One region of the Dyadobacter sp. BE31 genome, then DNA from elsewhere that is predicted to be linked to it. Evidence: riboswitches for the same ligand, from Rfam matches in the RefSeq annotation. Region 1 holds a riboswitch; each other region holds the start of a gene.
What was found. A riboswitch is a leader RNA that binds a small molecule or an ion and turns the genes downstream of it on or off. The one in region 1 is predicted to bind cobalamin.
Positions count from the first base shown of each region.

Region 2: it holds a riboswitch for cobalamin, as region 1 does, so the genes downstream of both, J2Y43_RS07525 (TonB-dependent receptor domain-containing protein) here and J2Y43_RS00750 (hypothetical protein) in region 1, are expected to answer to the same signal.
Region 3: it holds a riboswitch for cobalamin, as region 1 does, so the genes downstream of both, metE (5-methyltetrahydropteroyltriglutamate--homocysteine S-methyltransferase) here and J2Y43_RS00750 (hypothetical protein) in region 1, are expected to answer to the same signal.

Region 1 is NZ_JAVDXA010000001.1:176,718-178,982, forward strand. It holds gene J2Y43_RS00740 (cobyrinate a,c-diamide synthase) at 1-109, opposite strand, end outside; gene J2Y43_RS00745 (hypothetical protein) at 150-314, shown strand; cobalamin riboswitch at 278-480, opposite strand; cobalamin riboswitch at 558-756, shown strand; gene J2Y43_RS00750 (hypothetical protein) at 858-1,511, shown strand; gene J2Y43_RS00755 (TonB-dependent receptor) at 1,514-2,265, shown strand, end outside.
Region 2 is NZ_JAVDXA010000001.1:1,789,840-1,792,104, reverse strand. It holds gene J2Y43_RS07525 (TonB-dependent receptor domain-containing protein) at 1-1,013, opposite strand, end outside; cobalamin riboswitch at 1,003-1,204, opposite strand; gene J2Y43_RS07520 (DMT family transporter) at 1,269-2,189, shown strand; gene J2Y43_RS07515 (glyoxalase superfamily protein) at 2,186-2,265, opposite strand, start outside.
Region 3 is NZ_JAVDXA010000004.1:596,841-599,105, reverse strand. It holds gene J2Y43_RS23140 (glucosamine-6-phosphate deaminase) at 1-328, shown strand, start outside; cobalamin riboswitch at 484-709, shown strand; gene metE (5-methyltetrahydropteroyltriglutamate--homocysteine S-methyltransferase) at 930-2,265, shown strand, end outside.

The sequences.
Region 1 (2,265 bases):
CTTCAAGCCCTCGGTCCCGCAGCGCACGCAGCAGCCCCAGGGTCAGCGTAGTCTTCCCCGAATTGCTCGATGGCGCGGATATCAGGAAACTGGATTTTGGAGCAGACATCTTTCAACAATCGGTGAATTGGAAGTTCTGACAACTTCAAATGCATTCGACAGTAAAAGAAAACAGAAAGGAATTCCCCGGCAGCAACGCGCCAGGCGAGCGTCGTACCGCAAAACGGGTGAAAACCGACGAATATCCAAACCAGACCCTGCTTCATACCGCGAAAGCATTGTCAACAAGGAAAAGGATGGGTGTTCTGGCTTAGGTCAATGATTGAATGAGTGAATGATAGAATGATTGAATAGTAAATATTCGGTCATTCGGTCATTCGGTCATTCAGACATTATCACCTCACAGTTGCGCGACAGCTCGTGGATTTACACGATTCCCCCGGAATGCGTTGATACGCAATCCCTTTTCCTGTTGGAGAAGTATGTTAAAGAACTTTTAATGCTGCAAAGTTAGCGGTATTCGGCTATTTTTCTGGCTTATCTCCGACAAAAACACCTAGCTTTGCATATTCATTGGTTCGCGCCTCCGGCGTGATTAAAAGGGAATCCGGTGCAAATCCGGAGCAGTACCCGCTGCTGTAAGTTCACGAAACGATGTTCTTGTTAGATGTCACTGGGAGATAATTCAATCATTCCTCCCGGGAAGGCGCAAGAGCTGAACGAGCCAGAAGACCTGCCGTTGAATGATCCGGTTTTGCTTTCGGGAAGAAAGGCAAGAGGAAGCGGCAGGCTGCGTTGCGGCCAGGCTAGTCCCTGCATTCTCCCATAAGTTATCTGTTAATTTATGCGGAAACCCAATGATTCACTATTTACTTATTGATTCTCTGCTCCTTGGCGTGCAGCATTCCTTCGAACCCGACCATATGGCTGCGGTTTCGGTTCTGGCGACAGAAGAGAACGAGGCCCAACGAAGCCCGGCCCAACGAGGTCCATCCCTCCGATGGAAACTCATCTGGCGGTCCTCGCACTGGGCGCTGGGGCATTCTCTTACGCTGATTTTATTCGCCATTTTGGTGCTTTTGCTCAAATCGACGATGTCGCTGCACATTGCCGACCAGGTTGAGCTACTCGTAGGCCCGCTGATGATCTGGCTCGGTCTTATGGCGATCCGCCGGAATTTCAGAACCGAAAAACCTGCATCGGCACCGGCCGAACGCAAGGTAAGCCGCTCGTTCTGGGTGGGCATGGTGCATGGCCTTGCGGGTACAGGCGGAGCGTGCGCGGTAGCGCTTACACTTGCCGCGCGTGACGCCATGACAGCCGTTTGGATCATTGTACTGCAAAGCATCGGCATTATTCTCTCCATGTCGGCATACGGCTATTTTTTTGCCTTTTCCATCGGCCGTTTTGCCGGAAAGCGCGAACGTTTTCTGATGATCGTCAACTACGCGGTCGGTGCATTCTCCATCCTGATCGGCGCGATAACTCTCTTTGAATCATTTCAATTTTAACAATGCATATTTCATTCTACCGCCCCGCCCGCATTTCCGCCAGCGGACTGATTCTTTCCATCCTCGCCATTTCAGCGCTGCCCACCTCGACGGTATTAGCCCAGGAAAGCATCACCGATTCTTCCGGTAAAAAACTGCTCGACCCGGTCGTGGTAACCGCCACCCGTTTTGAAACAAAAAAAGAAAAGATCGCTCAAAAACTGAATATTATCTCGAAAGAGGATATTCAAATGACGCCGTCCAACGACCTGACCGACATTGTCCGAAAAACGGCCGCGGTGGATGTAATCCAGTATCCCAATTTGTCTTCCGGAATCGGCATCAGGGGCTTTCGTCCGCAGTTTTCAGGGTTAAATCAAAGGACGTTACTACTTATCGACGGCCGCCCGGCGGGCGCTACCAACCTTTCGCAGATCAATTTGAACGGCGTAGAACGGGTTGAAGTACTGAAAGGACCCGCATCGTCATTGTACGGCTCGCAGGCCATGGGCGGGGTGATCAACGTCATTACCCAACGCTCCAAAGGTACGCCAGGCGGTAATGCATACCTGGAATACGGAAGTTTCAAGACATTACAGGCCGGCCTCAATACCGGCGGGAATATCACTTCCAAATTGGATTATGACCTTTCATTCAGCTATCTGGAAAGGTCCAAAGATTACAAAATCGGGGAGGACAACTGGCTCCGCAATGCATTTGGCTACAAACATGCGCAGAAAAACTATACCGATCGCCCAGCCGTTGAAACCGACGA
Region 2 (2,265 bases), 1.6 Mb from region 1:
TCCTTTTCAATCCTTGAAGCGAACTTGTCAGTTACCGAATGGTCGGGGTGGGAGAGGTCGCCTTTGGCATAATCGATGATGTCGCGTACCCAGGCTGTGCGTAGCGTGAGCGTGCGTACCTGGTAGCGGACCATCGTGCGATAGGCGGTGGTACGGGTCATTTCACGGCCTTGTACATCGTCGGGCGTCAGCGTCAGTTTATTGTCGGTGAGCCAAACGTGCGCGGAAATTTCCTGGTCGTTTTGTGAGCGTAGGAACAGGTCCTGTACAATGCCCTTTTGAAAAGTTTCGGTAGGCAGGAGTGCATACGTGTTCCGGGTTGGCTTCGGGTAGTCGTTGTTCATCCTGCCATAGTAAAGTGCCGTTTTGCCGGAGAATGCCCACGCGTTGTTTAGCGGGAACGCATATCGGATATCCGTTCTGCTCTGATGGTTGTGGAAGCTTTCTCGTTGTCTGCCGTCAGACACGTAAAGCGGCGTGACCGATGCACGGCTGTCAAGCAAAATGCTCCCGCCGACGGCATCGGAGCCCACAATGCTGGCCGAGGAGCCATACTGAACCGAAAGCTGGTCGAAACCTGCTACTGGAATGGTAGAGAAGTCCGTTTGTCCAAGCGTGGGCGCATTGATATTGAGCCCGTTCCACAAAACGGCGGTATGGTTGGCGGAGGTGCCCCGGAACGACGCGGTGCTGAGCTGACCAGGTCCGTAATTTTTAAATGCAATAGGGGTATATGCGGACAAAATGTCGCCAATATTCTGATAGCGTACTTGCGCGAGCGAAGCGGAGTCGATGCGCTGGATTTTCAGGCCGCTCATGAATTTTTGTGGGACAAATCCCTTCACAATGACGGGGTCGAGGGCAATGGAGTCTTTTTGTGCATAAACCGGCAACGCCAGTGCAAAACTTGCCCATAACATCCAGTAACCCACAAATCTCCGGTCGGTAAACACTCTAAATCGCAAATGATTGGCGGTGATCTTCTGTTTTTCCTCCGAAAACGATCCGATCAAATGCTCTGGCAGGTCTCCTGGCTCGTCTTTCGCACCCGGAGCCTTCCCGTCGCAGGACAGTGGCATGAAGAATCGGGCACGTGTTGGCAGACTTACAGTTGCGGGGACAGCTTCCGGTACTAGCGGAATTCCCTATTAAGCCTAATCGCTGACTAGAAGCAGCTTATGGCACCAAGCGGGTGCAAAGGTAGGTATTTCCCCCGACTTTTCGTTGTCTGCGATAACCGCTATCTTTGCGGCAAATTCTGATTGCTTTTGGCCGCTTCTACTGAAAATTTCCCGACCGCATCCTCCCTGAAAGGCATTTACCTCATGCTGGGCGCCGCATTTTTTTTCTCGCTCACATCCGCGATCTCGAAATGGCTGGGGAGGGAATTTCATATCGTACAGCTGGTTTTTTTCAGAAATATCGTTGGGGTGGTTTTTATCATCAGCAGCATCTGGCAACGGCCGCTGAGGCAGGAAGGCGGAAAGTTGGGACTGCTTGTTTTCAGAGGAGTTGTAGGTACGTTGTCGCTCTACATGCTTTTTTATGCGATCCAGACGCTTGGGCTCGGCCGGGCCTCTACCTACCAATATACCTACCCTATTTTTCTGGCGCTTTTCTCCTGGCTGCTCATCGGCGAAACGCTGAATGGGAAGGAGTGGATGGCCATATTCGTCGGTTTTACCGGCATTTTGTTCGTTTTTCGTCCCGATTTGTCGTCGTCGCTGCGAGATAATGCATTAGGCTTGGGTAATGCGCTGCTGACGGCCATTTCTTACCTGTCGATCCGTCAACTCGGCGTCGTGTACGACACGCGCGCGATCATCCTTTCATTTATGCTTAGCGGGATTGTAATGCCTATTCTGTCGATGCTGGTCGGTACGTATTACCCCATGGAGCATTTGGATTTTCTGATAGGTACATTCAAATGGCCGGAGAATGCCTGGCAATGGTTGGGCTTTCTCGCATTAGGCCTTACCGCGCTTTTAGGCCAAAAAATGCTCACGCAATCATTTACCTACGATAAAGCGGGGCGTGTCGCAGCGGTGGGTTATTCCAATATCCTTTTTTCGGTATTGATCGGCTTTTTGATGGGAGAGGCTATTCCCACGCTTTCGATGCTAACGGGCATGCTGCTGATCATCACGGGCGGTATTCTGGTGTCTTTGGCCAAAACTAAAAAAGCTTAAAGCCGCTCATTGAATGCGAGGCGGTTCATGAACGGGTCGATTACCGTTACTGAAATGGCATTCCACGGCTCCTCTT
Region 3 (2,265 bases), on a different contig from region 1:
AGGCATGAACGGCCACCTAGCCCTCAACGAGCCCGGCACGCCTTGGGATACCTACGCCCACATTTCTGAGCTCGATACCGTAACCGTTGAAGTAGGTCAGAAGTATTTCAAACAGCCCACCACCCTCACACGTGGCATTACTGTTGGTATAAGGCACATTCTGGAAGCACGAGCGGCTATTCTCCTGGCATCGGGCAAAGCGAAGGCCCCGGTTATCCAGCGGGCATTGGCATTTCCCGTTTCAAAGGATTTTCCGGCAACGGTTTTACAGAATCATTTGAATGCGGAGTTTATATTGGATGCGGAGGCGGCCGGAACGATTTCTTAGCTGATACGAAATCACTTTTAACGCCATTTATTTTACTCCAAATAAGATATTTTATCCTGCCGAAAGGCTAATTTCTACTCACTTCACTGAAATTGGGTGACCATTTACAGCCGAATGCGCCTTCCGCCTAAATTTGACGCAGTTCTTTGTGAACGCCCGTCAATCGGGGTGATGGTTTTTGCTTTTGGACCCCTCAGCCAAAAACAGCAAAACAAAAAGGAACCGTGTGCAATTCACGGGCAGTCGTGCTACTGTAAGTATCCGCTCTGAGCATTCAGGGCCTGTTTTTACCCTCGCGTCCCATTGCAGCGCCCCGGCGCGGCGAGAAGGGCGGTAAAAATGATACAAGCCAGGAGACTTGCCATCATCCTCAATGGCTTTTCCCTCACGGGTGGGGAGCAGTCAAGCATTGATTTACCACATTTTATTGCAGTACCACAGGCTACCCGGCTGTTTTGGGGAAACTGTATCTGTTCGTTTCGCAGGGTAGCCCCGTTGCCGCGATGGAATGAAGTGCCGGCGATCGTCCGCAACAGGCGTTTTGTCGGGATGGGAGGGTGTTTTCACAGGGTTTTTATTAACTCTTTAAACACAAAAAAGTATGTTGTCACACAACCTCGGCTACCCGCGCGTGGGAAGCCTTCGCGAGCTCAAAAAGGCTAACGAACAATTCTGGGCCGGTACCATCGACCGCGATGCATTGCAGAAAACTGCCCGGAAGATCCGCCACCAGAACTGGGAAACGCAGCAGAATGCAGGTATCGGCCTCATTCCTTCCAATGATTTTTCGCTTTATGACCACGTCCTCGACACCTCACTGATGGTCGGCGCCATTCCTGAGCGTTACCACCAGTTGCTCGATGGCAAGTCGAACAAGGAGCTCGACCTCTATTTCGCGATGGCCCGTGGCTATCAGAAAAACGGGCTGGATATCAATGCAATGGAGATGACGAAATGGTTCGATACCAACTATCACTACCTCGTGCCCGAGTTTGTGAAGGACCAGAAATTCAAGCGGTATTCGGAAAAGGTTTTGCTGGAATTTGAAGATGCATTGCAAAAAGGCATTCTCACAAAACCTGTGCTGCTCGGGCCGGTTACCTATTTGCTTTTGGGTAAAGAAAAGGAAGGCGGCTTTGATCGCATTGACCTGCTGGATAGCCTTTTACCTGTTTACATATCCATACTCAAAGAACTCGCAGCGAGAGGAGCCGAATGGGTACAGCTTGATGAACCGGGATTGGTGCTGGATTTGAATGAAAAGGAAAAACTGGCATTTCTGAGTGCGTACAATCAGATCAGAGAGGCGTTTCCGAAGCTGCGCATTCTGGTAACAACCTATTTTGGACCGCTGGAAGATAACCTCGCGATCGCGACCGCATTGCCGGTGGATGCATTGCATTTGGACCTGACGCGCGGTGCAGAGACTTTACCGCAGATTCTGGGGGAGGAAGCATTTATATCTTCCACCAAAAAGCTCTCGTTGGGCGTTGTAGATGGCCGGAATATCTGGAAAAACGATTATCAAAAGTCGCTAGAATGGATTCAAGCAGCTGTAAATGTGCTGGGAGAAGAGCGGGTTTTGGTGGCACCGTCATCGTCGTTGCTGCATAGCCCTTATGATCTGGAATTGGAAAAAAATGAAGCGGTACTAACGCCGGAGATTAAAAACTGGCTGGCATTTGCAAAACAGAAACTGAATGAGGTGACTACATTGGCAAGGCTTGCAACGGCCGACTATGCAATTGATAGTGCATTTCTGGACAATCAAAAGGCTATTACAAGCCGCCGCACATCTGCATTGATCCACAAACCGGCGGTGAAAGCACGGGTTAGTGAAGTGCGAGAGCCGGATTTCGACCGGCAGAATGCTTTTAGTATCAGGCAGGCCATTCAATTGGAAAAGCTGAAATTGCCATTATTCCCGTCGACAACCA